Regions from separate parts of the Cellulosimicrobium sp. G4 BAM 1002 genome, predicted to be linked through region 2. Evidence: riboswitches for the same ligand, from Rfam matches in the RefSeq annotation. Region 2 holds a riboswitch; the other holds the start of a gene.
The links. A riboswitch is a leader RNA that binds a small molecule or an ion and turns the genes downstream of it on or off. The one in region 2 is predicted to bind S-adenosylmethionine.
Positions count from the first base shown of each region.

Region 1: it holds a riboswitch for S-adenosylmethionine, as region 2 does, so the genes downstream of both, ACMXGY_RS19980 (methylenetetrahydrofolate reductase) here and ACMXGY_RS02970 (aminotransferase class V-fold PLP-dependent enzyme) in region 2, are expected to answer to the same signal.

Region 1 is NZ_CP182109.1:4,480,670-4,495,152, forward strand. Features, by position in the region: gene ACMXGY_RS19955 (histidine kinase) at 1-397, shown strand, start outside; gene ACMXGY_RS19960 (LytR/AlgR family response regulator transcription factor) at 394-1,281, shown strand; gene ACMXGY_RS19965 (heavy metal transporter) at 1,365-1,814, shown strand; gene ACMXGY_RS19970 (sodium/solute symporter) at 1,811-3,358, shown strand; gene ACMXGY_RS19975 (alpha/beta fold hydrolase) at 3,361-4,290, opposite strand; SAM riboswitch class I at 4,411-4,513, shown strand; gene ACMXGY_RS19980 (methylenetetrahydrofolate reductase) at 4,519-5,580, shown strand; gene metE (5-methyltetrahydropteroyltriglutamate--homocysteine S-methyltransferase) at 5,614-8,106, shown strand; gene ACMXGY_RS19990 (hypothetical protein) at 8,213-8,464, opposite strand; gene ACMXGY_RS19995 (DUF2630 family protein) at 8,522-8,770, opposite strand; gene ACMXGY_RS20000 (VOC family protein) at 8,917-9,318, shown strand; gene ACMXGY_RS20005 (FBP domain-containing protein) at 9,932-10,438, shown strand; gene ACMXGY_RS20010 (MMPL family transporter) at 10,509-12,794, opposite strand; gene ACMXGY_RS20015 (3-keto-alpha-glucoside-1,2-lyase-like domain-containing protein) at 13,072-14,483, opposite strand, start outside.
Region 2 is NZ_CP182109.1:640,339-654,821, forward strand. Features, by position in the region: gene ACMXGY_RS02925 (UvrD-helicase domain-containing protein) at 1-1,645, opposite strand, end outside; gene recC (exodeoxyribonuclease V subunit gamma) at 1,642-5,076, opposite strand; gene ACMXGY_RS02935 (hypothetical protein) at 5,444-5,575, shown strand; gene ACMXGY_RS02940 (hypothetical protein) at 5,566-6,102, shown strand; gene ACMXGY_RS02945 (class I SAM-dependent methyltransferase) at 6,091-6,813, opposite strand; gene ACMXGY_RS02950 (DUF6226 family protein) at 6,883-7,593, opposite strand; gene ACMXGY_RS02955 (O-succinylhomoserine sulfhydrylase) at 7,651-8,907, opposite strand; gene ACMXGY_RS02960 (rhodanese-like domain-containing protein) at 8,904-9,428, opposite strand; SAM riboswitch class I at 9,436-9,541, opposite strand; gene ACMXGY_RS02965 (hypothetical protein) at 9,679-10,290, shown strand; SAM riboswitch class IV at 10,336-10,451, shown strand; gene ACMXGY_RS02970 (aminotransferase class V-fold PLP-dependent enzyme) at 10,487-11,926, shown strand; gene ACMXGY_RS02975 (GNAT family N-acetyltransferase) at 12,119-12,766, shown strand; gene ACMXGY_RS02980 (CsbD family protein) at 12,858-13,031, opposite strand; gene ACMXGY_RS02985 (GNAT family N-acetyltransferase) at 13,124-13,804, shown strand; gene ACMXGY_RS02990 (hypothetical protein) at 13,982-14,425, shown strand; gene ACMXGY_RS02995 (MaoC family dehydratase) at 14,409-14,483, opposite strand, start outside.

The DNA of each region.
Region 1 (14,483 bases), 790 kb from region 2:
GCGCCTCACGGTCACGCTCCAGATCGCACCCGAGTCGCTGTCGACCGTCATCCCGTTCCTGTCGCTGCAGCCGCTCGTCGAGAACGCCGTGCGGCACGGGCTGGAGCCGAAGGAGCAGGGCGGCACCATCGTCATCACCGCGCTCGACGAGGGCACCCAGACAGCGATCACGGTCGAGGACGACGGCGTCGGGATGGAACCCGCCGTCGTGCGCGAGCTCCTCACGTCGCGGGGCACGGCGCACGTGGGGCTGCGCAACGTCGACACCCGTGTGCGCCAGCTCTACGGCGACGACCACGCGCTCGACATCGAGACCGCGCTCGGCTCGGGCACCCTGGTCCGGCTGCGTGTGCCCAAGTCGCAGCCGCTGCACGAGACGGAGGTGAGCGTGCCGTGACGACCCCGGACCAGGGCGCCTCGCGCGCCACGGCGAGCGCCGCCGTCGGGCTCGACGTGCTCGTCGCGGACGACGAGCGGCCGGTGCTCGACGAGCTCGTCGCCCTGCTGCGCCGCGACCCGCGCGTGCGGTCGGTGCTCGGGGTCGCGACCGGGTCCGAGGCGCTGCGCGAGCTCTCGACCCGCGCCCTGGACGCCGCGTTCCTCGACATCCACATGCCCGGTCTCACGGGCCTCGACCTCGCCCGCGCGCTCACGCGCTTCGCCGACCGCCCCGCGGTCGTCTTCGTCACCGCCGACGAGGCGCGCGCCCTCGAGGCGTTCGACGTCGAGGCGGTCGACTACGTGCTCAAGCCGGTGCGCCGCGAGCGCCTCACGCGCGCCGTCGACCGGGTGGTGGAGCGGCTCGCCGACCGCACGGGGCGTGGCGGCGGGTCCGGGCGTGGCGCCGGGTCCGGGTCCGCCGCGCCCGACGGCGCGGGGTCGCCTCCCGCGAGCGCCGCGCCCGTCGGGGGTGCCAGCGCCGCGGAGCGTGACGTCCCCGACGACGAGACGCTCGTCGTGACGGTCGGGACGACGACCCGGCTCGTACTCCGCAGCGCCGTGCGGTGGGTGCAGGCGCAGGGCGACTACTCGCGGCTCGTCACGGACACCGAGCACTTCCTCGTCCGCGAGCCGCTGTCGGACCTCGAGGAGCGGTGGGCGCCCGCCGGGTTCCTGCGCGTGCACCGGTCGTACCTGGTGGACCGCACCGCCGTGACCGCGGCGCGGTTCGGCGGGGCGCAGCCCGTGGTCGTCGTCGCGGGGCGCGAGGTGCCCGTGAGCCGTCGCATGGTCCCGGCGGTGCGCGAGGCCCTCCTGCGCCCGCACCGGGGCGAGCCGTGACGGCCCCGCCGCCGTCGCCGTCGGGCGAGCCGCCCGAGCCGGTCGACGAGAGACGCACCCCGGGCCGAGAGATGCACTCCGGCGTGCATCTCTCGACCGAAGGTGCAGCACTCGCCGCCCCCGGGTCGGCGCGCGTGCGCGTGCGGTCGACGGACCCGGTGCCCGACGGCGGTCGCGCACCCCGCGGTGACGTGCCCACCCGGGCCGGTGATGCTGCCGAGACGGACGACGCCACCCTCTACACGCGCGGGCTCGTCCGGGCACAGCTGCGCCTGGGGCTCGCGTGCGTCGTCTCGTTCCTCGTGGCGGTCGCGCTGCTCACGCTGACCATGACGGGGGTGCCGGCGCTGGACGACGTGGTGCTGCTCGGCGTCCCGCTGCCCTGGATCCTGCACGCGTACGGGTTCTACCCGGTGATCCTCGCGTTCGCCGTCGTGTTCGCCGTCGCGGCGGCACGCAACGAGCGCCGGTACCGGGCGCTCGTGGAGGGCGGGTCGGGCGACCCGGGCACCGACGACGGCGGTGGCGCATGAGCACCGCACTGCCCCTGGTCGCCGTCGGGCTGCTCCTCCTCGCGACGGGCCTCATCGGCTTCTACGGCCTGCGCATCTCGCGCACGACGAGCGACTTCTTCGTCGCGTCGCGGACCGTGCGGCCGGTGTGGAACGCGTCGGCGATCAGCGGCGAGTACCTGTCCGCGGGGACGTTCCTCGGGCTGTCCGGCCTCGCGCTGCTCGCGGGCGCCGAGGCGTTCTGGTTCCCCGTCGGCTACGCGGCCGGGTACCTGCTCGTGCTGCTCTTCGTCGCCGGGCCGCTGCGGCGCAGCGGCGCGTACACGATCCCGGACTTCGTGCACGCGCGGCTCGACTCCGTGGTCGCGCGCCGCCTCACGAGCGTGCTCGTGCTCGTCATCGGCTGGCTGTACGTCGTGCCGCAGCTCCACGGCGCCGCGCTGGTCATCACGAGCGTCGCGCCGGTGCCGCCGTGGGTCGGGTCGGTGGGGATCGCGGTCGTCGTGAGCGCCGTCGTCGCGGCCGGCGGCATGCGGTCGATCACGTTCGTCCAGGCGTTCCAGTTCTGGGTGAAGCTCACCGCGCTCGCCGTGCCGCTCGTGGTCGTGCTCATGGCGATGGGTGGTGCGTTCGAGCCCGGTGGCGCGCCGGGCGTGACCTCAGACCCCGCCGCAGCCTTCCCCCACGAGGCCGGGCCGGCGGGCCTCGACGCCTACGCGACCGTGTCGCTCCTCCTCGCGCTGCTGCTCGGCACCACCGGCCTGCCGCACGTCCTCGTCCGCTTCTACACCTCGCCCGACGGCGGCTCGGCCCGCCGCACCACCGTCGTCGTGCTCGTGATGATCAGCGTGTTCTACATGGTGTCGAGCACGCTCGGGCTCGTCGCGCGCGTCGTCGCGCCGGACCTCGCCCGGCCAGGCGTCGCCGACACCGTGGTCCTCGAGCTGCCCGCGCGGCTCGTGCCGGGGCTCGGGGGCGAGGTGCTGACGGCGCTCGTCGTCGCGGGCGCGTTCGCCGCGTTCCTCGGGACGTCGTCCGGGCTCGTCGTGGCGCTCGCCGGGGTCGTGAGCCAGGACCTCTTCGGCGGGACGGTGCGTTCGTTCCGCTGGTCCGCCGTCGTGTGCACGGCCATCCCGCTCGCCGTCGCGCTCGTCACCATCCCGCAAGGGCTCGTGACGAGCGTCGGCACGGTGTTCGTGTTCGCCGCGTCGGCGCTGTCCCCGGTGATCCTGCTCGGGGTGTGGTGGCGCGGGCTCACCGCGCGCGGCGCCGTGGCCGGCATGGTCGTCGGGTCGGTCCTGTGCGCGACGGCGCTGCTCGCCTCGTCCGGTCTCGCCGCGGCCGGGTACGCGACCGGTGCGGGCGTCGACGGCGCCGCGGCCGTCGTGCGGTCGCTGCTCGCCCAGCCCGCGGCGTGGACGATCCCGCTCGCGACGGCGACCGTCGTCGTCGTGTCGCGGCTCGACCGGCACGGCCCGCCCCTGCGCACCGACCGCTTCCTGCGCCGCCTGCACGTCCCCGAACGGCTCCAGTGGCCGGGCGCTGCGCCGTTGCGCGAGCCGTGACGCTACGTCCGCCCCGGCTCGGGGCCGGGTCCGCGGCGAGGTCGTGCGGCGGTCTGCTCGCGTTCGAGCACGTCGTCGACGAAGATTGCGAGCAGTTCGGCGACCTCCGCCGAGTGCGTCTCGAGCAGGAAGTGCCCCGCGTCGTAGACGTGCACCTCGAGCGAGGCCATGACCTCGTGGTAGGCGAGGATCTCGCGGATGTCGAAGAACGTGTCGAACCGCCCCCACAGGACCAGGCACGGCGGCTGGTGCTGCCGGTGGTACTCCGCGATCTCGTCGAAGCGCGCCACGTGCGTGCGGTAGTCGGTGAACAGCCGGAACTGCAGGTCGGTCATGCCGGGCTGCGACAGCCGCTCCCAGTCGAGGTGCCACGACTCGGGCGGGTGCAGCTCCTGCACCTCCGGCGGTGACCCCGCGAGGTACTGGTCGCGGGTCCCCTCGAAGGTCAGCCACTCCGGGAGCAGCTCCTTGTTCTCAGCGCTCGGGTCCGCCCAGAAACGTCGCGCCGTGTCCCACGCCTCGCCGAGCCCGGCGTCGTGAGCGTTGCCGTTCTGCACGACCAGTCCCAGGACCCGGCGCGGGTGTCGCAACGCCAAGGAGTACCCGACGGGAGTGCCGAAGTCGGTGACGTAGAGGACGTACCGCTCGATCCCGAGCGCCGCCAGGAGCGCCTCGATCACGTCCGTCAGGCGCTCGAACGTGTACTCGTCGGGCGGGAGGGCCTCCGAGAACCCGAAGCCCGGGAGGTCGGGTGCGACGACGTACGCGTGCTCGCCCAGCACCGGGACCACGTCGCGGAACGAGTGGGACGACGCAGGGAAGCCGTGCAGCAGCACCACACCGGTCGACGAGCGCACACCGGCCTCGCGGAGGTGGACGCGCACGCCGTCCACCTCACGCACGAGGTGCCGGGGCTTGGCAGAGTGCTTCATCGGACTCCTCTCGACCGGACGGCCGACCACCTGCCCGCCATCATAGGAACGAGCACTCGGCCACGCGTCTCACGGAGCGAGCATGCTCGACCAGATGGCGGATGCCCCGTAGGATCGGGTGAACCATCCAGAGCGGTCGAGAGTCCTGGCTCGACGACACCGCAGCAACCCGCCGACGGAAGCCTCCCGAGGACAAAGGTGCTAACGCCAGGGTCGATGGAGTGACGCATGGTCTCAGAGGCATCCTTCGCGCACCGCCCGGGCAGTCCCCGGCCGACGGTGTCGTTCGAGCTCATGCCCCCGCGGCGCCCGGACGCCGCACCGAAGTTCTGGGAGACGGCGCGGCGGCTCGTCGCGACGCACCCCGACTTCATCTCCGTGACGTACGGCGCCGCCGGGACCGACCGGGCCACCGCCCGCCAGGTCGTCGGGCGGCTGCTGCAGGGCACCCCCGTGCTGCCCATCGCGCACCTCACGTGCGTGGGGGCGTCGCGCGAGGACGTCGAGGCGGTCATCTCCGACTTCCTCGACGAGGGCGTGCGCTCCTTCCTCGCGCTGCGGGGCGACCCGCCGCGCGACCAGCCCGACTGGCGGCCCGCGGCCGACGGCGTCCGGTCGTCCACCGAGCTCGTCGCGCTCCTGCGCGAGGTCGAGGCGTCGCGCTGCGCGTCCGACCCGGCCGTCGCCCTGCGCAGCGCCACGCGCCCGCTGACGATCGCCGTCGCGACGTTCCCCGACGGGAACCCCGCCGCCGGGACGACGCGCACGCAGGAGGTGCGCCGCCTGTGGCAGAAGCAGCAGGCCGGCGCGAGCTTCGCGATCACGCAGCTCTTCTACGACGCGTCGTCGTACACCGACTTCGTCGCCGAGGCCCGCGCGGCTGGCGTGACGATCCCCATCCTCGCCGGGCTGCTGCCCACGACGGAGCCCGCGCGGCTCCGTCGCGTCGAGGAGCTCACGGGCGTGCGCGCGCCCCAGCACCTGCTGGACGCGCTCGACGCCCTGCCCGACCCGGAGGCGCAGCACGCCTACGGGATCGCGTACTCGGTCGACCTCGCGCAGCGCGTCCTCGACGCGGGCACGCCCGGTCTGCACGTGTACACGTTCAACAAGCACCGCGCCGCACTTGACCTGCTCGAGGGTGTCCACCTCGGCGGCGGGTCGCGCGGGACCGGGGGCAGCACCAGCGCTGCCGCCGCCCCGCTCGCCCCGGACCTGGCCAGCGGGCCGTGGGTCACCGGCACCTCCCTGCCCACGACGAGCGCAGCCACGCACGGCACGCCCGTCTGATCGGTCCTGAAGGACCAGCAAGAGGTTTCGATCATGGCCACCTCCCTACCCTCCCCTACCCAGAACCCGGTCCCGTTCCCGGCCGGCACCGTGCTCGGCTACCCGCGCATCGGGCGCCGACGCGAGCTCAAGAAGGCCGTCGAGGCCTTCTGGGCCGGGCGCACGAACGCCGACGAGCTCGAGGCCACGGCCCGCGAGCTGCGGCTCGCGACCGTGCGCCGGCTCGTCGAGCTCGGCCTCGGCGCCGACGACGCGTCCGTCCCCGGGTCGTTCTCCTACTACGACCAGGTGCTCGACGTCGCAGCGTCCCTCGGGGCCGTGCCGTCGCGGTTCGCGTCGCTCCTCGGCACCGGTCCGGACGATGCCGGTCGCCTCGACCTCGCCGGCTACTTCACCGTGGCGCGCGGCGCCGGCGATGACGCCCCGCTCGAGATGACCAAGTGGTTCGACACGAACTACCACTACCTCGTGCCCGAGATCGGCCCGGACACCCCGATCCGGTTCGTCGACGACCGCGTCGTGCGCGAGTTCGTCGAGGCCAAGGAGGCCGGGGTCGTGACGCGGCCCGTCGTCGTCGGGCCGGTGACGTTCCTCGCGCTGTCGAAGGCCGCCGACGACGCCCCCGCGGGGTACTCGCCGCTCGACCGTCTGGACGACGTCGTGGCTGCCTACGCCGACCTCCTGCGCGCGCTCGCCGCGGCCGGAGCGCCGTGGGTCCAGCTCGACGAGCCCATCCTCGTCACCGACCCCGCGAACGCCGAGGAGCTCTCCGCGGCCGTCGAGACGGCGTACCGCGCTCTCGCGACCGACCTCCGCCCGGTGCCGAACCCGGGGTCGCTCCCTACGGAGCCCTCCGGGTCGGGAGACATCCAGGGTTCGGCACGGGACGCGCGGCCCGCCATCCTCGTTGCTGCACCGTACGGTCGACTGGAGACCTCGCCCAGCCCCGACGGCCGCTACCACGACTTCCTCTGGGTCCTCTCGGACACGGACGTCGAGGCGATCGCGATCGATGCGGTGCGGGCGGACATCCCCGACGGTCTGGCGCACGACGGCCTCGCGCGCAAGACACTCGTCGTCGGGCTCATCGACGGGCACAACGTCTGGCGCGCCGACCTCTCCGCGAAGCTTGAGGTGCTCGGTTACGCGAGCAACTTCGCCGGTGGCGCCGTCTCCGTCAGCACGTCGACGTCGCTGCTGCACGTGCCGCACGACGTCGAGGACGAGACCTTTGCCGAGCCGGGTGCCGCGACCGGCACGACGCTCGACCCGCGCCTGCGCGACTGGCTCGCGTTCGCGGACCAGAAGGTCGGCGAGGTCGCGACGCTCGCCCGCGCGCTCACGGAGGGTCGCGACGCCGTCGCGACCGAGATCGAGGCGTCCCGCGCGGCGGTCGCGTCACGCGCCGCGGCGAGCGGCGTCGTCGTGCCGGCGGTGCGCGAGCGCGCGGCCGCGCTGACCGCCGCGGACTTCGCGCGCGGGGACTACGCCGAGCGTGCGGCCGCCCAGCAGGAGCGTCTGAACCTGCCGCCGCTGCCGACGACGACCATCGGGTCGTTCCCGCAGACGCCGGAGATTCGCCGCGCCCGCGCGCAGTGGACCAAGGGCGAGCTCTCGGACGCGGACTACACGGCCGCGATGCGCGCGGAGATCGCGCGCGTCGTCGCGCTCCAGGAGGAGCTGGGCCTCGACGTGCTCGTGCACGGCGAGCCCGAGCGCAACGACATGGTGCAGTACTTCGCGGAGCACCTCGACGGGTTCGCCGTGACCGCGAACGGCTGGGTGCAGTCGTACGGGTCGCGCTGCGTGCGCCCACCGATCCTGTGGGGCGACGTGACCCGCCCGGCGCCGATCACGGTCGAGTGGTCCGCGTACACGGCCTCGCTCACCGAGAAGCCGGTCAAGGGCATGCTCACCGGCCCGGTGACGATCCTCGCGTGGTCGTTCGTGCGCGACGACCAGCCGCTCGGGGACACCGCCAACCAGGTGGGCCTCGCGCTGCGCGACGAGATCGCCGACCTCGAGGCGGCGGGCATCGGGATCGTCCAAGTCGACGAGCCCGCGCTGCGCGAGCTCCTGCCCCTGCGCAAGGCCGATCAGCCGGCGTACCTCGACTGGTCCGTGGGGTCGTTCCGGCTCGCGACCTCCGGGGTGGAGGCGGCCACGCAGATCCACACCCACCTGTGCTACTCGGAGTTCGGCGAGGTCATCGGCGCGATCGACGGCCTCGACGCCGACGTGACGTCCGTCGAGGCGGCGCGGTCGCGCATGGAGATCGTGCCGGAGCTGCGCGACGCCGGGTACTCGCGCGGCATCGGGCCGGGCGTCTACGACATCCACAGCCCGCGCGTGCCGTCCACCGACGAGGTCACCGAGCTCCTCGAGCTCGCGGTGAAGGCCATCGACCCGAAGGTCGTGTGGGTCAACCCCGACTGCGGCCTCAAGACCCGCCGCTACGAGGAGACCGTGCCGTCGCTCGAGCACCTCGTCGCGGCCGCGAAGGCGGTCCGGGCGACGCTGGCCTGACCCGGTCCCGCCGAGGTAGAGGCCTGGTCCGCCGAGGTAGAGGCCTGGTCCAGCGAGGTAGAGGCCTGGTCGCGACCAGGCCTCTACCTCGCGGGGTCGGTGCCCGTCAGCGCTCGGTCGTGCCCGTCCACGACATGGGCCACATGAAGGCGAGGGTCGCCGCGGCGAGCCCGCCGACGAAGAGCCACACGCCGCCGTCGACGCCGGACATGCCCGCGCCCATGAGCACGAGGCCCCCGACGAACAGCACGAACGACACGACGAAGCGCGCGAACGCGCCCGCGTGGCCCGGGATGTCGCGACCTTCGGTCCCGGTGGGCAGGGGGCTGTGCTCCGCCTGCTCGCTGCTCGTGGTCATGGACGTTCTCCTTCTGCGGCTGTACGGGGAGTGCTGGGGCCGGTCCCGCTGGCGGGATCAGTCCAGGTAGTTCTCCACCGTACCGGGATCGCGCACCGTGGCCGCATCCGGGTCGCTCCCAAACTCACGCGCGGCGTCGCGCTGGCGCAGGAGGTCCCAGCACTGGTCGAGCTCGACCTCGATCGCCCGGAGCCGCTCGTGCGCCTGGCCGCCACTGATCGCGTCCTTCGCGAGCTGCTCACGGAGCTCGCGCTCCTGCGCCACGAGGTCGCTGATCGTCCTGCGGATGCCACCGTCCGTCGTCATGCGGTCCACGGTATGCCCGACGGCGCCCGCGCGCCCTGCCTGCGAACGCCGTCGTGCGGTGGTTGCGAGCGACGCCGGGCGGCCCGCGCGGACGCTCGCCCCGGACATCCGCGTCCGTGGCGCGGCCGGCCCCTACCCTCGAGCACATGACGACGACGATCGGCCGCACGGTCCTGCTCTGCCGCGACCTCGACGCGAGCGCCGCCTTCTGGACCGACGGCTTCGGGTTCGGCACGCTGTTCCGCGGCGAGACGGACGGGTTCCCGCTCCTGCACGTCGGTCCCGGGCGCGTGGACGAGCCCGGGCTGTGGCTCGTGCCTCTGCCCGACGGCGCCGCTCCCCTGACACGGTTCGGCCTGCCGAACCTCGTGCTCTACGTCGACGACCTCGATGCTTCCCTCGCGCGGCTCGCGGCGATCGGCGTGGACCCGTTCGTCGGACCGGACGAGGACGCGGGCGACCGGTTCGCGCACGTGAACGACCCGGACGGCCACCGGATCGTCGTGGTCCAGCTCGGGGCACCGTCGTCAGCACAGCCCTCGGCATAGCACCGGGGCCCACCGTTCTCGCCGAACCCGGGGTTACCGGTCACACGGACGCTCCGGTGACGCGAGATCCCGGGCTCGGCGGCTGCCTGGCGGGGATCGTCCGGGCCGGCGCCCCCTCCTCGGCCGACGTGGCCGCTTTCACGTTGACGGCGACGCCCCGCGAGGCGCACCATCGACAGGGACGGTTGCCGAGGGCAGCCGTCCGTCGTGCCGGACGCGCACGACAGGTCAGGTCGCGCTCAGGGCGCGCCGTACGGGACGAGGAGGCGCGGATGCACGGCACCGCAGGCTGCGAGGTGGCCATGACGGCCTGCTCGGGCACGTCCCGCTCCCGCACCGTCCTCCGCTGAGCCACCGGGCCGTACCCCGACTCCGGTGACCGCCCGTGCCGAGCGCTCGGTCGGCGTCGTCCAGACTCTGCGACGACGCCTTCCCCAGCACTCCGCGGGTCTCGGCGACAACGGTTGCGGGCACACCGCCCTCCCCGCCTCGTCCAGCCACGCCCCGCCGCGCCGTCGTGCGCCCGGGCGACCCCGTCGTCGTGCACGCCGGCACTCTGCCGCGCCGCGCCGTCGGACGGGCGGGACCGTACCGACACGGAAGCCGTGAACCCATGAACCCCCTGACCGAGAAGCAGCTCCGCGCGTCCTTCGTCAACGCGTCCAAGCGCGAGGCCGCGCAGGCGACCCTCCCCGACCTCGACGCGCTCGACTGGGACCGCCTCGACTACCTCGGGTGGCGCGACCGCAAGTCGCCGCTGCTCGCGTACGCCGTCGTCGAGGTCGACGGCGAACCGCGCGGCGTCCTGCTGCGCTCGACCGACGCCAAGACGGGCGGCATGCGCAAGCGCGCCGTCTGCGCGTGGTGCGAGGACGTCGTCGTGACGGAGGACGTCAGCCTCTACGTCGCACGCCGCGCCGGCGCCGCGGGCCGCCGCGGCAACACCGTCGGCACGCTCATCTGCACGCACTTCCTGTGCTCGCAGAACGTGCGCCGCGCCCCGACCCGCACGGAGATGGGCGACGACGAGTCGATGCGCGAGCTGTTCGTCGAGCTCCGCGTCGACGGCCTCCGCGAGCGCTCCGCCCGCTTCGTCACCGAGGTCATGCGCGACGCCTGACCAGCGTTCTACCTCGCCGACCACGGTTCTACCTCGCCGAACCACGGTTCTACCTCGGCAGACCGGGGTTCTACCTCGGCGGCGCAGAAGGTGACGCCGAGGGAGAGGCCGAGGGCGGAGCGGGGGTGGGGCGGGTCGTGGTGGGTCTGGCGGGAGCCCGCGAGGAACGAGCGGGCGGATGGTAGACCCGCCCCGCCCCCGCTCCGTCGTCGGCCGGGGTGACCCCCGAACCGGCCGAACCGACGCCCGGCCACCAGTTCCACCGCCCGAGCAGCGTCATCGTCGCGGGGAGCAGGAGCCCCCGGACGACCGTGACGTCGAGCAGGACGGCGACGGCCATGCCGATGCCGACCTCCTTCATCGCGACGAGCTCGCCCGCCGCGAAGCCGAGGAAGACGATGCCGATGGCGACGGCCGCCGTCGTGACGACCGGGCCGGACGCGGTGATGCCGCGGAGGACGGCCCGGTCGTTGGCGACGCGCGGGTCCTCGCCGGGGCGGCGCGCACGCCACTCCTCGGCGGTGCGGGAGAGGAGGAACACCTCGTAGTCGGTCGACAGGCCGAACACGAGCATGCCGACGAGCAGCGGCGTCGTGACGTCGAGCGCGCCCCACGGCTCGAACCCGAGCAGCGAGGCGCCGACGCCGTGCTGGAACACGGACACGAGCACGCCGAGCGTCGCGGCGAGCGTGAGCAGGTTGAGCAGCAGCGCCTTGAGCGGCACGACGAGCGAGCCCGTGAGCAGGAAGAGCAGGACGAACGTGGCGAGCACGACGACGCCCGCGGCGAGCGGGAGACGCTGCGCGAGGTGCCCCTGGGTGTCGACGACCTCGGCGGCGGGACCGGCGACGTGGACGTCGAGGTCGGTGTCGAGGGCGCGGATCGCGCGCACGAGGTCCTGCGCCTCGGCACCGGTCGCGTCGCCGCCCGCTCCGACGTCGGGGGTGATGTCGACGACCGTGACCTCGGGCGGGTAGCCGGTGTCCTGCATGGCGTCCTCGACGCCGGGCAGCGCGGCGACCTCGTCGAGGTGGTCGGCGACGCCGGGAGCGTCGACGGGTGCTTCGACGAGCACCGTGATCGGGGTGACCCCGAGGTCGGCGAAGCGCGAGGTGGTGGCGTCGGCGGCGAGGCGTGCCTCGGCGTCGGCGGGCAGCGACCGCACCTCGGAGCTGCCGAGAGTGAGGGAGCCGAGCGGCGCGGCGAGGGCGAGGAGGAGGGCCGTCGCGCCGAGCGTGACGAGGACGGCGTGCCGCTGCGCGGTGCGCGCGAGGCGTCCGAGCAGCCCGGCACCGCCGCGGCCGGCCCACGGGTGGGACCACGTGCGCGCGCCCGGCGCGGGGATCGCGCGGTGCCAGGTCGCCACGAGAGCGGGGACGAGCGTGAGGCCGGCGGCGGTCGCGACGAGCACGACGACGGCGCCCCCGACCGCCATCCCGGAGAGCAGGGAGTCGCCGAGCAGGAGCAGGCCGGCGAGCGAGATCGCGACGGCGAGGCCGGAGGCGAGCACCGCGCGGCCCGCGGTCGCGAGCGTCCGCCCGACGAGCTCGTCCACGGGCGCGTCGGGTGCGGTGGCGCGTTCCTCGCGGAACCGCGCCAGGACGAGCAGGCTGTAGTCGACCGTCAGCCCGAGCCCGAGCAACGTCACGACGTTCACCGCGAACTCGTTGACGGGCACGATCCCCAGCAGGCCGCTGAGGACGAGCAGCGCGACGGCGATGGACGCGAGCGCGGAGACCAGCGGGAGCAGGCCCGCGCGCAGCCCGCCGAGGACGATGACGAGCACGACGAGCAGCACGACGATCGCCGCACCCTCCCCGACGGCGGCGTCGGTGATCGCCTGCTCGACGAAGGCCTCCTCCGCCAGCAGGGAGCCGCCGACGAGCACCTCGGGGGTGTCGACCGTGTGCAGGCGGTCGGAGATCTGGTGGGCGAGCGCGAGGGCCTCGTCGTCGCTCAGCGCGGGGTCGAGCTCGGCGACGACGAGCGAGCCCTGCCCGTCGTCGGCGATGAGGCCGCCGCCCGTGTAGGCGTCGGTGAGCTCGACGACGCCGGGCAGCGCACGGATCCCGTGCATCACCTCGCTCGCCTGCGCGACGAGCTCGGTCGAGAAGTAGTCGCGGCCGGACAGCACCGCGACGACGGTCTCGCCCTCGGGCGAGAGCTCGTCGAGGCGCTCGGCCGCGAGCGCGGACGCGCTGCCGGGCGGGGCGGGCTCGACGTCGGTGGTCTTGTCGAACACGGCGCCGCCGAGCACGGCACCGAGCACGAGGAGGATCGCCCACACGGCGAGCACCACGGCCCGACGCCGGGCGGCGAACCGTCCGGTCCGGTGCAGCAGGCGTCCGAGCGCCATGGCGTGACTCCCCTCGTCGGGATCCGTCGTGTCAGGAAACAAGCCCCCGCGCGAGCGCGCGAGGGCATGAGGTGAGCACCCTACGCGAGGACGGAGCGCCGTCGGACCACGCTCCGTCCCCCGCGGGACGTCTCTCGGTGCGGCCGGGCGGGGGCAGGATCGCCCCCGCCCGGCCGGGTCCCGGGGCGGTCGGGCGGGGGCAGGATCGCCCCCGCCCGGCCGGGTCCCGGGGCGGTCGGCTCAGGCCGACCGCCCCGGGCTCCGGTTCACCCGCAGGTCACCCGCACGTTCCGGCGTCGTAGGCGACGTCCGCCTCGAACGTCCGGCCGTCGCCGGTCGCGGACACCTGGGCGGCACCCGCCTCGACGGAGGTCGAGCGCGTCGCGAACGACTGGTACGCCGACGCGCCCGGCTGGACGCCCGTCACCGTCTTCGTGCCGAACGGCGTCGTCAGCGTGATGTCTGCCGGCACCGTGTCGTCGTTCGTGGCGCGGACGGCCACGTACGCCTTGCCCGCGAGGCAGCGGGTCTGGGCCGTCGTCGAGATCGCGAGCTCCTCGACCGGCTCGTCGGTCAGCGGCTTCACCCGGATGTTGCGGTAGTTGACCCGCTCGCCGTTCCCGTGGTTCTGGACCCCGAAGAAGCTGCTCACCATGCGCGCCGGGTCGGTGCTCGTGAAGTCGTTGACGAGCACGTCGTTGAGGTAGATGCGGATGCGGTCTCCCTCGACGCGGATGTCGTACGCGTTCCACTGCCCGACCGGGTTGAGCGCCGACTCGACGGCCTCCGCGTCGGCGCCCTGGAACGTGTAGACCGCTCCGGTGGTGCGGTCCGCGGCGTCCGTGGCGTCGATCTGGATCTCGTAGCCCTGGTTGACGGCCACCCACGGGTCGTCGCCCGGGTTCGGGAACCCGACGAACACGCCGCCGTTGTCGTCCTTCGAGAGCTTCCAGTCGAGCTTGAGCGAGTACGCGTCGCCGAGCTCCTCCTGGGTGTACCAGAGCAGGCCCATGCCGCCGGCGCCCTGGATCGAGCAGTCCTCCTGGCGGCCGAAGCCACCCGGGCCGGCCATGCGCCAGCCTGCCTGGAGGCTCGCGAGGGTGCCGTCGTAGAGCGCGGTGTAGCCGTCCTCGACCTCGCCCGGGGTGCAGATGTCCGGGTTCTCGCCGATCGACAGCACGTCGACGTTGATGTTGCCCTCGTCGCCGGTCTCGTACTTCAGCGTGATGGTGTTCGCGCCGGCCTGGAGCTCGAGGTCGCGCGTCTGCACGCCCCAGTCCTTCCAGCTGCCCGTGGTGGGGAAGTTCCACTGGCCGAGGTCCTGCCCGTTCACGTGCAGCGACACGTTCTTGGAGCGCAGCTCGGTGTAGGGGTGGATGCCGTTGGCGAACCGGACGTTCACCGGGTAGGTGCCCGCCTCGGGGACGTTCACGGAGAAGGTGCGGCCGGAGCCGACGTTCGTCATGCCGGCCGCGAAGCCAGAGCCGGAGTAGTTGCTGTGGTCCGAACCGATGCTCGACCCGCCGAGCGGCTGCGCCAGCTCCGCCTCGTACCAGCCGCGGTCGGCCGGGGCGACGTAACCGGGCAGCGAGTTGAGCGTGTACCACGCCTCGGTGCTGAGGAGCTCGGTGCCCTCGGCGGACGCGAACGGACGCGGCGAGCGGACGTAGACGACGTGGCCGGGCTTGA
Region 2 (14,483 bases):
CGTGGTCGGCGTCGTCGGCCGTCGCGAGGCGCTGCGCGTCCCAGCCGACGAACGGTGTGAGCGCGAGCGCAGTCGCGCGGCGGTGCAGGCCCGGCTGCTCCAGCGCGGCGAGGAGCGTGAGCCAGTCCTGCGCGGCCGCCGAGCCGAAAACGCTCGACGGACCCGACACGACCGCCGGGACCCCGAGCGCGACGAGCGCGGACCGGACCGCCTCCGCCTGCGCGTTGGTGCGGGTGAGCACGGCGACGTCGCGCGGCTCGAGCCCGCGCCAGCGTTCCTGTCCGTCCACGTCCTCACGAACGCGGTCCCCGCCGGCCGCGGTCCCCAGCCGGCCCGCGACGTCGGCGGCGACGTCCTTCGCGAGCAGCGCCCGCGCGTCGGGCGCCGAGGGTGCCGACGAGCCGCCGAGCCGGTACGCGCGCCGCGTGACCTGGCGAAGCCGGACCGGGGCGCCGCCCGCGAGGCGCGCCTCGGGGTTCGCCGCGTCCACCGGGCGCACGACGATGCGAGGGTCGCCGAGCGCCGTCTCACCCAGGAGTGCGTGCAGCCCGGCGAGTAGCGGGGCGTCGCTGCGCCAGCTCGTGCTCAGGGTCGCGGTGTCCTCGGAGTCCTCCACGGCTCGCAGGTACGTCACGACGTCCGCGCCGCGGAACGCGTAGATCGCCTGCTTCGGGTCGCCGATGAGCACCAGGGTGCGGTGACCGTGGAACGCCGTGCGCAGGATCTCCCACTGCTCGGGGTCGGTGTCCTGGAACTCGTCGACCATGACGACCCGGAAGCGCGACCGCACCCGCTGCGCCGCCGTCTCACCGTGCTCCGGGTCGGTGAGTGCCCGGCGCAGCAGCACGAGCAGGTCGTCGTAGTCGAGCAGGTGCATCGCGCGCTTGCGTGCCTCCACCTCGCGGCGTGCCGCCACCGCGACCTCGTAGCGCAACGCGGCCACGGAACCCTCGGCGGCGTCGGACGGCGCGACGACCGCGCCGTGGTCGCTCACCGCGGCGCGCGCGACGTCGCGTACATCCCTCGGGGAGAGGCCCGGCTCGGACTGGTCGGCGAACAGCCGGACGTACAGGTCGTCGGTGACCTCCTCGACGAGGTCCGCGACGTCGGGCAGGAAGCTGGTCGCGAGGTCGACGTCGGCGGCCGTGCCGAGCGCCGTGAGCATCTGCTGGCAGAAGCCGTGCGTCGTCGTGATGGTGGCGGCGTCGAGCTGGGACAGCGCGACCCGCAGCCGTTCCCGTCGGAGGTCGAGCTCGTCGTCGTCCACCGCCGCGAGGAACGCGACGAGGGGGTCGGGGTCGTTCGCCGGAGCGGGTCCGCGCAGCGCGTGCTCGGCCGTGACGAGCCGGTCGCGGACCCTGTCGCGCAGCTCGGACGTCGCGGCCCGGCCGAACGTGACGAGCATGATCTCCGGGAGCGCGGCGACCCCTTCGGCGACGTATCGCGTCGTGAGCGTCGCGATGGTGTGCGTCTTGCCCGTCCCCGCGCTCGCCTCGAGCACGACCGTCCCCGTCGGCAGGTCGCCGAACGGGTCGAACCGCCGCGGTGCCGCCTTCTCGCCCGGGGCACGACCGCCAGGGGTCGCCGCGCCGGGCGTCGTCGACGGCACGGCTCCCGCCGGGTGCGCGGACGTCGGGCCGCTCATCGGGCACCTCGCAGCTCGTTCTCCAGCAGGGGCTCCCACACGCGGCGCGCGAGCGCACCGAGCCGGGTCGGGTCGTCGGGGAACCGCTCGAGGTCGGCCGTCGTGGCGAGGCCCGCGAGGTCGGGCAGCGCAGGGTCGCGGCCCCAGGCGAGGACGACGTACGGGTCCTTGCGCTCGAAGCCCTTGTTCCACGCCCACCCGGCGCGCATCAGGGCGTCGCGCGCGTCGGTGGTGCGGCGCTCCTCGGCGTAGCGCAGGGAGACCTCGGGGAACAGGGGGAGGGGCGCGCGGGCTGCCTCGTCGCGCAGCGCGACGAGGTCCGCCAGGATCGTCCGGGCCGCCTCGGGCGACGGCGGCGTGAGCGTCGACCACGCGACGCCAGGACCGCGGGGCGAGCGTCCGACGGCGACGGCGTCCCACGGCCGGTCCGGGTCACCCACCGTGAGCGCGAGGGCCTGCACCCAGGCGCGCAGCCGGTGCTTGGGCCCGAGCCGCGAGTACTCCGTGCGCACGACGCGTGCACCGTGCACGCCCGGCACGGTCCCGACGACCGTGCGGCCGTCCGGCAGCGCGGCCCGGACGTCCACCGTCTCGGCGGAGCTCAGCACGTCGGGGCTCACGGGGCGTCCGGCGGCCGTGTCGGCCTCGCGCGCGGCCTCGACGGAGACGACGCGCAGCGGCCCGACCGACCGGATCACCTCCTGCAGCGCGGAGCGGCCGAGCTCGCGCGGCGGGACCTGGCCGCGCCGCCACTCGGCCTGCATCGCGCGGCCCGGGTCGACGCCGGCCAGCGCGGCGCGCAGCACCCGGTCGCCGACGCCCCAGCCGGCGAGGCCGGTGAGCGCGAGCGGGAGGCGGTCTTCCACGTCCTCCTCGTCCAGGACGAGGCCGACGTCGAGCGTGTGCTGCGCGAACCAGCGCGGCGCGTTCTCCAGCAGGCGGACGAGGTCGTCGAGCTCGACGTCGCGGCCGTCCTCGACGCCCGGCGCGGTCGCCGTACTGAGCGGAGTGGCGACGAGCGCGCCGACGGCGTGGGGCTCCCCGCGCGCGGCCCGCGCCCCGGAGAACGCGGCGCCGTCGTGGCTGAACGCGCCCGGGACGCCGAGGGCTCCCGGTGCGAAGTTGCGCTCGTCCACCGTCTGCAGGGGGTGGCGCACGACGACGTGCTCGCGCACGGGCCGCCCGTCCGCCGTCGTCGCCGCGCGGTCGAGCGCGTCGAGCAGCTCGGCGACCGGCACCGCCGGGGGCCGCGGGGCACCGGTCCGCTCGTCGGCGCCCGTGTGCACGACGACGAGGTGGTCGCCGGCCGCGGCGACGGCGTCGAGGAAGATCTGCCGGTCCTCGCTGCGGGCGTCGCGCTCGCCGATCTCCGGATGACGCGCGAGCAGGTCGTCGCCCGCGGGTGCTGCCGTCCGGGGGAACACGCCGTCGTCCAGGCCGAGGAGGCACACCACCCGGTGCGGGACCGAGCGCATGGGCTCGAGCGAGCACACCGTGAGCGCGCCCGTGCGGAAGCCGGCGCGCGTCGGGCGGCCGGCGAGCCGGTCGTCGAGCAGCGCCCGCACGTCCGCGAGCCGCAGCGCGACCCCGCCGTGGGCCGACCCAGCAGCGCGCACGTCCCCCAGGACGCGCCGCGCAGAGCCGATCTGCCACGCCTCCGTGGGCGGCGCCTCGGCGAGCAGGGTGAGCGCACGGTCGAGCGTGTCGAGCCAGTGCGCGAGCGGATGCGTACCGTCGAGCGCGCGCAGCACGTCCGTGAGCCGGGCGACGAGCTCCGCGAGCCGTCCCGCGAGGTCCACGTCCGTCGAGCCGACGTCGTCCAGCGGCAGCGCCGGCCCGACGAACCGCGCGTCCTCGTCCGCCATCGCCGCCCCGAGGAGGATGCGGTCGAGCGCGGCGTCCCACGTGCCCTGGCGCACGTGCGGGTCGATGCCGAACCGGGCGCGCCGCCCGCCGTCCTCGCCCCAGTGCACGCCCGCCTCGACCGCCCACTGCCGCAGGCGGTCGACGTCGTCGTCCGAGAACCGGAACAGCCGGCGCACCGGGGCGCTCGCGGCGAGGTCGAGCACCTCGGACGCGGTGACGCGACCGTCCGCGAGGCGCAGCAGCGTCGCGAGCAGGGCGAGGACGGGGTTTGTCGAGCCCGCCCCGCGGTCGGCCAGGCTCACGCGCAGCCGCTGCCCGGGATGTGCGTCGTCGCCGAGCTCGGGGACCGCGCCGAACGTCGCGGTGACGAGCGGGGCGAACGTCTCCACGTCCGGGCACAGCACGATGACGTCGCGGGCCTCGAGCGTCGGGTCCGCGGAGAACAGCCCGACGAGCGTCTCCCGCAGCACCTCGACCTGCCGCGCCCGGCCGTGGCACGCGAGCACCTGCACGGAGCGGTCGGCGGGGTCCAGCTCGTGGACGCGGCCGTGCGCGCCGTCGGGGGAGTCGGCGCGCAGCGCGGTCTGCAGGGCTCCGAGCAGCGTCGGCGGCGGCGCCGGGGCGTCGTGGTGGACCACCTCGGACCCCACGAGGCGTAGCTGCAGCTCCACCGAGTCGCGCGCCGTGGACGCGAGGAACGGGTGGCGCGCGAACGTGGGCAGGTCGGTGCGCCGGAGGCCGTCCACGCCCTTGGTGAGGTGACCGCGCGCGGAGGCGCCGCCGTCGTACTCCGCGACCTTGTCCCACAGCGCCGGCGACGGGTGCACGAGCCACAGGTGGACGTCGCGGTGCTCGGCGAGCGCGCGCAGGACGCGCAGCTCGTCCTCCGGGAGCCGCGTCGGGCCGAACACGGACAGCCGCGGCGGGAGGTCCACGACCGCCGGGTCAGCGTGCAGGGCTGCCACGGCCTCGTCGACCCGTCGTGCCGGATCGGTCCCGGGAACTGTCTCGACCAGCCGCCGCCACAGCTCCGGCTGCCACGCGAGGTCGTCGGGCGTCGTGCCGAGCGTGATTCCCCCAGGCTCGGTGGACGAGGCGGACCACGCGAGCACGACCTCGGGGCGCTGCCGGGCGTAGTCGACGAGCAGGTCCGCGAGACGACGCGCGAGCGTCAGCCGGCGTCCCCGGCGCACCTCGTCGCCGGGGTCACCGACGTAGCGCGCGAGCGGTGCGGCCCACGGCTCGCCCAGGTGGGCGTCGAGCACCTCCAGCACGGACCAGGCGAGGCGCTCGGGCCGCCACGGGTCGTCGTCGGGGTCGACGCCCGTGAGGTCCGCGACGACGCGCTCCACGAGGCGGCGCGGCCCGCGGAAGTCGACGTTCGCGCAGATCCCCGACATGGCGCCCTCGGCACCCAGGTGGTGCGACAGCCGCTGGGCGAGCCACCGCTCCACGCCGCGGGTCGGGACGGCGACGACGTCGGGCGTGAACGGGTCCTCCGGCGCGTCCGCGAGCACGGCGGCGAGCGGTGCGACGAGCGCCTCCGCGCGCTCGGACCGGTGCACGTGCAGCAACGAGGACCCCCATCGACCAGGAACGAGCGCCGACCGGTCGGCCGTGCGCTACGAGGAGGCTACGAGGTGCGTCCGACACGAGCGAACCGTCGTCCACAGCCAGGTCCCGGCGACTACCGTGGCCGGATGGTCGAGGCTCTGCGTGCCCTCAGTCCCGCGGAGCGAGCGGTGCTCGAGCGCTTGTGCGCCGGTGGGTGGGACGGCGCCGCCACGGCACGGGCGCAGGCGGGCGTCGTACGGGGGCCGCTCGCACGCAGGCGACGACCTCTGCTTCGCGCTGCACGTGCCCGACGGCGTCGCGCCCCCCGCGCGCGGCGGCGGTCCGGTCGCGACGCTGTCGGTCGTCGAGGGTGAGGACATGACAGGGATCGCCGGGCTCTGGGTGGAGGACGGACGCCTGCACGCCGTGGAGGTGTCGTGGTGGGTCGACCCCGAGCCGCGGAGCTTGCCGACGTCGGACCAGCTCCGAGAGGACGCGACGTGGCAGTGAGGGCACCAGCCGGTGCCTGGTACACGGTGGTAGACGGCGCGAGCACGGAGACGGTCAGCGCGCTGTGCCGGGGTGCGCTGCTGGTCTTGCGGGACCGGATCACGACACTGCAGATCGACGTGTACTCGGACGAGCCGTGGCCGCCGGACGTGATGGACGCGGTGGAGCGTCTGGACGAGATCCGGTACGCCCAGCAGGGACACCGCGCCCGGCGACGCGGGCGGGAGCCGGGCATCTCGGTCGTGCTCGACCCGCGCGACGACCACCACCTCGGGCTGGCTCTCGCCGTCGCCCCGTTCACGATCTGCGGCACCGGTTACGACGGCTGGCGGATGCTCTGGGACGTCAACGACACGGGAACGTCCCTCCTCTTCTCCTTGCTTCCCGCCGAGCTGGACGCCGTCCGTTCGTACGTGGACGAGCACGGCGGGCGGTCCGAGGACCTCGTCCCGTGGACGACGTCGCGAGGAGAGCGGGCACGCCGGGGAGTCGCGTGGTGGCGCGCTCGTCGCCCGTCAGCCGGCTGAGGCGACGAACACCCACTCGCGACCGGGGCGGTCGGGCGCGTCGCGCACGTCGTCGACCTCGAACCCGCACGCCGCGAGCGTCGCCTCGACCTCGTCGCGCTCGCGGAAGCGCAGCGTGGAGTCGGAGTGCAGCACCGTGCCGTCGGGCAGGACCGTCGTGTCGTGGAAGGAGACGTACGGGAGCGACACGTCGGTGACGTCGGTCCAGGACTCGACCGGACCGACGCCGGGCACGTCCACCCGCACGAAGGTCGCGTCGCGCCCCCAGCCCTCCCAGGCCCGACGCGCGGGCACACGCGTCTCGAACACCAGCCGCCCGCCGGGGACGAGCGCCGCGTGCACGCCGCGCAGGGTCGCGGTCCACGCCTCGTCGGCGAGGAAGACCTGCGCGACGTTCGCCGTCATCGTCGCGAGGTCGACCTGGAGCGGCGGCAACGTGGTCGCGTCGCCGTGCACCCAGCGCACGCGGTCCGCGCCGGGTTTGGTGCGTGCGACGTCGAGCGACGCGCCGGCCGGGTCGACGCCGACCACGTCGATCCCGCGCAGCGAGAGTAGGCACGCGAACGTCCCGGTGCCGCACCCGACGTCGAGCACGCGCCGCGCGCCGAGCTCGTCGACGATCGCGGCGTACACGTCGAGGTCGCTGCGGTCCTGGTCGAGCGGGTCGTAGAGAGCGGCGAGGCGGGGGTCGTCGAAGATCGCGTCGGGCACCTGCCGACCGTAGGCAGGGCGTGCCCGAGGTTCCATATCATTCCCGGAACGCTCGACGGGAGGTGTCCGTCAGCCAGCGCCCGGTTGCCACGGCTGCCAGCGGCCGTCGGGGAGCGTGGCGAGTCGGCGTCGTGCCGCGTGCCCGACGCCGCGCGGCAGCCGGGTGCGTCCCTCGCCCGCCGAGTACCCGCCGTCGGGCCGGTCGAGCCGGTGGGTGACCCAGGACTCGCGCGGGTCGGGCAGTGCCCGGCGCACGGACTCGGAGAGCTGCCCCGCAGCGACGCCGAGGACGAGGTCCTCGAGCCGCTCGGCCGCGCCTGCCGCGGTGTCGTCGCACGCGTCGCACCCGCACGACGGGAACGTGTCCTCGTGCAGCACCCCGGCGCGCACCACGACGCTCGGGTAGCCGGTGACGAGGAACGTCAGCGGCGCGGCGCCGTCGGACACCGGCGTGAGCCGGACCGCGCGCACGGAGTCCGCAACGACCTGGCGGAACCCCGCGAGCGCGGCGTGCGCGGGCTCGGCAGGCGAGTGCGACGAGAGGTCGACACCCCGCAGGTCGACGTCCTCGATGGCGACGGCGTACGTCGTCGCGAGGTGCCGGACGAGCGCGTCCGCGACGTCGACGAGCGGCGCGAACCGCTCGGGGTGGGAGTCGACGGAGTACGTGTCCTCGGGCGGCCCGTCGAGGTGCGCCCAGCGCTCGCCGTACTCGAACGGCGTCCCGGCGTCGTCGTGGAAGACCTGACGCGGGATCGGCGGGCGAGCGTAGGCGGTCACGGCGTCAGGCTAGGCGGGTCCACCACTGTCGAGCATGTGCTTTCGGCGGGAACCGGGTCAGGCGTTCAGGGCCTGCTCGACGTCCTCGATCAGGTCGAGCGGGTCCTCGAGGCCCACCGACAGGCGCACGGTCGTCTCCGCGATCCCGACGGCGGCCCGACCCTCCGGCCCGAGCTTGCGGTGCGTCGTCGTCGCGGGGTGGGTGACCATGGACTTCGCGTCGCCGAGGTTGTTGGAGATGTCGACGACCTGCAGCGCGTCGAGGAACGTGAAGGCGCGCTTCTTCGCCGTCTCGGCGTCGGTGCCCTCCGGCACGGCGAGGTCGAACGTCACCACCGTCCCGCCGCCGGTCTGCTGCGACATCGCGAGCTCGCGCTGCGGGTGCGACGCGAGGAACGGGTAGCGCACCCGCCCGACGCCGGGCAGCTGCTCCAGCGCCTCCGCCACGCGCTCTGCGTTCGCGTTCTGCGCCGCGACGCGCACGGGCAGCGTCTCCAGGCCCTTGATCAGCACCCACGCGTTGAACGCCGAGAGCGTCGGGCCCGTGTTGCGGATGAAGGTCTGCACCGGACCCCCGATGTACTCCTCGGTGCCCAGGATCGCCCCGCCGAGCACGCGGCCCTGGCCGTCGATGTGCTTGGTCGCCGAGTACACGACGACGTCCGCGCCGAGCTCGAGCGGCTTCTGCAGCAGCGGGGTCGCGAACACGTTGTCCAGCACGACCACCGCGCCGGCGGCGTGGGCCAGCTCGCTCACGCGTCGCGCGTCGACGATGTCCTGCATGGGGTTGGACGGTGTCTCGAAGAACACGACGTCCGCCGGCGTCGACAGCGCCTCCTCCCACTGCGAGAGCACGTGCCCGTCGACGTAGTCCGTCCGCACGCCCCACTTGGCGAAGATCTCGTCGAAGATGACGACGCTCGACCCGAACAGCGCTCGGGCCGCGACGATCCGCGAGCCCGACTGCACCAGCGCCGCCAGCGAGGTGAACACCGCCGACATGCCCGACGCCGTCGCGTAGCACGCCTCCGCTCCCTCGATCAGGCGCAGGCGCTCCTCGAACGCGTGGACGGTCGGGTTGCCGTAGCGCGAGTACACGAACCGGTCGAGCTCGCCCTTGAACGCGGCCTCCGCGTCCGACGCCCGGTCGTACGTGTAGCCCTGCGTGAGGAACAGCGCCTCGGACGTCTCCTGGAACTCCGTGCGGTGGTGCCCGCCGCGCACCGCGAGCGTCGCAGCGCGCGCGCTCGCCGGCAACGGCTTGCGCCCGGAGCCCCCGGGTACGCCCTGCCCGACGCCGGTCCCCGCGCTCATCGTGCGCCCTCGCCGTCCGCGGCGGCGGGCCCGGAAGCGGCGGGCGGGTACGTCGTCGTCGGCAGGCCGCGGACCTTCCAGCCCTCGACGTCCCGCAGGCCGGAGAAGCCCTGGGCCCCCTCGAAGCCCTCGAGCACGTTGTACGACGGGCCCAGCCCGGCGGCCGTGGCCGCGCGCGCCGCGCCGATCGAGCGCTGGCCCGAGCGGCACAGGAACACGACCGGGCGCTCGTCGCCCGGCTGCAGGCCCGCCTCGACGAGGCGGTCGAGGAACCGCGGGTTGGGTCCGGCAGGCGTGACCCACTCGTCGAACACGACGTCGCGGTCCAGCGCCGCGGCGTCGGGCACGCCGATGGTGCGCCACTCGCCCTCGGTGCGGACGTCGACGAGGACCGCACGCTCGTCGGCGACGAGCAGGTCCCACGCCTCCTGCGGGGTGATGTCGCCGGCGTACCCGGCGGCGGGTCGGGCGTCGGGCAGTGCCGAGACACGTGCCGACGTGGGCTGGGACTGGTCGCTCATGCGTCCTCCTCCATCGATCGTGGCAGTAGCACCCTCGCCCGGCCGTCTCGCGACGGACCGGGGGGTTGCTGCGGCGTCGACGTGCCACGTCACTCGGCCGCTCCGGATGGTTGCTCGGGATGTTACGCCACGCGTCCGGCGCGCGGAACGGGTGTCTCGGGGAGCGTCGCGCCGGGCTGGGCGACGGCGGCCCGGCCGCGCTAGCGTGGCCGCGCAGCCGAGCGGGGGTCCCGGCAGGCAGGGGGAGGGGATGCGTGTCGGACGACGCCGCGCGGTGGGCGCGTTCGTGGTCGGCGGCGTGGTCGTGGCAGGCGTCGTCCTGCTCTGGACGGCTCCCGACGGCGAGGAACCGCCGCAGACCGTGGTCGAGGTGCACGTCGTCGGTGACGACGCCACGCGGGAGCCAGGGGAGCGGCCGTCGGTCGCCGTCGTGCCGCCCGACGGCGCCGTGATGCGGCCCGACGGCGAGCTGGTCGTCCCGCTCTCACCAGGCGACCCCGCGGCCGGTGAGCTGCACACGGGCGAGCCGGTCGAGCTGTCAGAGCTCACCGTCGGCGGGTACGAGGGCTGGTGGAGCGGCGACGGGAACGGCGAGGCGTGCGACGCCTACGCCGACGCGCACCCCGCCGTCGTCCTCGTGAGCACGCGGACGGGTGCCGTCATCGAGGCGCACACGGACGGCGCGCGCCTCCAGCACCCGCCGCAGACCCCACCGGGGGACCCCGCTGCGTGGCCCGCGAACTCCGTCGTCGTCCTGGAGGCCGGGACGGGCGAGGTGCTCGAGTCGTTCGAGGTCGACGAGAGCGGCTGGCCCACGGGCCCGCCGCCCGTGCGCTGCGTCCCGCCATCCGAGACGCCCTGACCACCGGTTGACACGCCCCGTGCCGCGCGCACATCCTGGGACACAGGTCATGAGTGCCAGCGTGAAACCCCGGTTTGCTGGCCGGCAACCCTCCTCTCGCGGCGGGGTGCCCCGGGTGACGACCAGGCCGCACGCCGACCGGCGCGTGGCAAGCGCGGGGAGCACCCTCCCCGGACTGCCCTCGGAGGACCGTGCCATGACTGCTCTCGCCGACGTCTCGTGTCCGACGGCCGCCCCGTCGGACGCCCCTGACCTCGCGGCGCTCGCCGACGCGCCCGCCCTGCTGCCCGTGGTCGGGGCGGACACGCTCGTCCCGCTCGTCGACGGCCGCAGCGTTCCGTACGCGAACCTCGACGTCGCGGCGTCGGCCCCCGCGCTGCGCTCCGTCGCCGACCGGGTCACCGAGGTCCTGCCGCTCTACGCGAGCGTGCACCGCGGCGCGGGCTACCTGTCGCAGGTCTCGACCGCGCTCTACGAGGCGTCGCGTCGCACGATCGGCGCGTTCGTCGGCGCTCGCGAGGGCGACGTCACGGTCGTCACGCGCAACACGACCGACTCGCTCAACCTGCTCGCGGGCTGCGTCCCGGCGAACGCGGACGGGACGCCCGGTCGCGTCCTGGTCCTCGACGTCGAGCACCACGCGAACCTCCTGCCGTGGCAGCGCACGGGCGGCGCGACGGTCCTCGCGGGCGGCGCGTCCGTCGCGGAGACGCTCTCGGGCCTGCGCGCCGAGCTCGCGCGCTTCCCGTACGCCCTGGTCGCGGTGACCGGCGCGTCGAACGTCACGGGCGAGTCGCTGCCCGTCGCGGAGGTCGTGCGGGCCGCGCACGACACCGGCGCGCGTGTCGTGCTCGACGGCGCCCAGCTCGTCCCGCACCGCGGGTTCTCGCTCGCGGGCTCGGGCGTCGACTACGTCGCCTTCTCCGGCCACAAGACCTACGCGCCGTTCGGGTCGGGGGCGCTCGTGGGCCGTCGGGACTGGCTCGACGCGGGCACGCCCTACCTCGCCGGCGGCGGCGCGGTGCGCCAGGTCGGCCTCACCGAGACGGTGTGGCAGACGGCGCCCGCGCGCCACGAGGCCGGGTCGCCCAACGTCGTGGGCGCCGTCGCGCTCGCCGCGGCCTGCGACGCGCTCGCAGCCATCGACCCGGCCGCGCTCCACGCCCACGAGGCGACGCTGCGTGCTGCCCTCGTCGCCGGGCTGGAGGCGGTCCCCGGGGTGCGCGTCGTGCGCGTGTGGGACGACGCCGCTGACCCGGTCGGCGTCGTGACGTTCTCCGTCGAGGGCCACGACCCCGGCCTCGTCGCCGCCTACCTCTCGGCCGAGCACGGCATCGGCGTGCGCGACGGCCGGTTCTGCGCGCACCCGCTCCTCGCGCGCCTCGGGTACGACGCCGGCGCGATCCGCGCGTCGGTGGGCGTCGGGACCACGGGCGCGGACGTCGTCCGCCTCGTCGAGGCTGTGCGCGTCTACGTCGAGCAGGGCCCGGCGACGCGGTACGAGGTCGTCGACGGCTGCTGGACCGTCGCCGACGACCCGCGGCCCGTCCCCGCCGGATCGGGGCTCGAGGGCCTCTTCGCCACCGCCGCGGCGGGCTTCCTCGCTGACGCCGCGAACTGCGGTCCCGCCGTCTGACCCGAGATGGCGACGCCCGGCCGAGATAGCGACCGCCCGCTGGCTCCGGAGGCTGTGCGTCGCCATCTCGGCGGCTGATCGCAATCTCGCGAGGGTGCCGACGTCGCCGTTCACCGGACCGTCGACGAGCGTTGTCCGCGACGTCGCCGAACCCTCTTGGCGGCGCCGTGCGCGTGTGCTCTGATATGCGCTGTGCTGCACGACGTCGTCCTCACGGGCCACGGATTCCGGCTGGAACCGCTCGCCCTGGAGCACGCTGAGACACTGGCCGCCCTCGTCGACGAGGGGATGTGGTCGGGCATGAGCATCTCCATGCCCTTCGGGGTCGCCGGGATGGCCGAGCTGGTCGCCGCGACCCGCGCGGCACCCGACCTGACGGGCTTCGTCGTACGCGCGGTCGACGCCGATGGCGCCGTGGGCGAGGTGCTCGGCAGCACCGCGTTCCGCGACCTGTCGCTCGTGGACCGCCGGGTCGAGGTCGGTCGGACGTTCTATGCCCGCTCGACGTGGGGCAGCCTCGTCAACCCCGTGACCAAGTGGCTGCTCCTGCGCCATGCCTTCGAGACCTGGGACGTGCACCGCGTCGGGTTCCGCGTCGACACGCGCAACGAGCGGTCGCTGGGCGCCATGCGCCGCCTGGGTGCCTACGAGGAGGGCGTGATGCGCGGCCACCGCACCGCGCCGGACGGCACGCGCGCCGACTCCGTCATGTTCTCGGTCCTCGCGCCCGAGTGGCCGACCGTCGAGGTGGGACTGCTCGCGCGGATCACCGCGCCGCGCGTCGTGCCCGTGCTGGCCCCGGCGCACCAGCCCGAGATGCTCCCGCTCGTGGCCTCGTGACCGGTCTGCCGTCGGGCGCGCGTCGCAGGTCCCCTGACACGCCGCGAGGGCCCCGCCGGAGCGGAGCCCTCGCGAGCCGGTAGCGGCCGGACTACTTGTCGAACGCGTCCTTGACGTCGTCGCCCGCCTGCTTGACGTTGGCCTTCGCCTGCTCGCCCTTGCCCTCGGCTTCCAGGCGCTCGTCGTCCTTCGCCTTGCCGGCGCCTTCCTTGATCTTGCCCTTCGCCTCTTCGGCAGCGTGCTCGATCTTGTCTCCGAGACCCATGGGGTCCTCCTCTCGTCCGGTTCCTCGAACGTAGGCACGGTGCGCGCGACTCGCACCTGGGAGCGTGCCGTGCAGTGTGGTGGGATGGCCCGGTGCAGCACGAGATCCTCCTCGAAGGCTTCGGCGTCCGGCTCGAACCGCTCGCCGAGCACCACGCCCCGCAGCTCGGCGCGATCGTCGACGACGGGATCTGGGCGGGCATGTCCAGCCCGACGCCGCGCGGCACCGAGGCGATGACGGCGTACGTCCGCGACGCCGTCGCCGCGCCGGGCCGCCTCGCGTTCGCGGTCCTCGGCTCCGGCCCGAGCGCGGGTTCGGGCACCAGGACCGGCGAGGTGCCCGACGAGGCCGTAGGCCGCGTCCGTGGCACGACCTCCCTCTACGAGTGGGTGCCCTCCCAGGGCCGAGTCGAGCTCGGCTCGACGTTCTACGCGCGCGAGTGGTGGGGCGGGACGACGAACCCGGCCTGCAAGTACCTGCTCCTGCGGCACGCGTTCGAGAGCCTCGGCGTCTCGCGGGTCGCGCTGCGGGCCGACGCACGCAACAGCCGCTCGATCGCGGCGATCCGACGGCTGGGCGCCGTGCCGGAGGGCGTGCTCCGCAGCCACCGCGTCGCGCCCGACGGGTCCCGCCAGGACACCGCGTACTTCTCGATCCTCCTCGACGAGTGGCCGACGGTCCGCGACGGTCTGCTGGCCCGCCTCGACGCCCTCGTGGGTCCCGCGCAGACGGGGCCTGTGGACAACGGATCGGAGAGGCCCGTGCGCCCGTAGCGTGCGACGAGCCCCGAGAACCGGGGCCGCCGTCGAAGGGGGCCGCACGCCATGCACGACACACCGCCCGAGCCCGTCTGGGACTGGTAGAAGAGGGAGCGACCGCGACCGCGTGCCGAGCGGGTCCGCGTCGACCTGCCGCCCGCTCCGGGGTCGGTCCATCGCGCCGGGACCGTCGTGGTGTACTTCGGCCTCGCCGCGAGCGCGTGCGCCGGCGTCGCCTTCGCCATGCTCCTCGTGACCATGGTCTTCGACTCCGCCGGGGATCCGCCGCCCGACGGCGTGATCTGGCTCGTCATGGGCGTCGGCGCGTGGGGATTCGTGCAGATCGTGCTGGGCGGGATGGTGACGAGCGCCTGGAGCGCCAGATGGGTGCTCGTCGGTGTCAGCGCCGTGAGCGGTGCCATGAGCCTCTGTGCCCTCGTGTGGACGCTGCTGCTGATCCCCGGTGCGAGCCCGTACTGGGTGCCGGTCCTGCCCGGGATGCTGTGCGCTACCGCCCTCGACATCGCGTCGGTGCGCGTCGCGCTGAGGCATGACGTGCGCGACTACGCCCGGGCCGTCCGGCAGGCACGCCGGGCGGCCCGGGCGGCCACGAGAGCCGTCAGGCGCGCGGCGTGACGCGGCCCGACAGGTGGAGTCGGCCCTTGCCGTCCCAGGCCTGGTAGACGACGCCCGC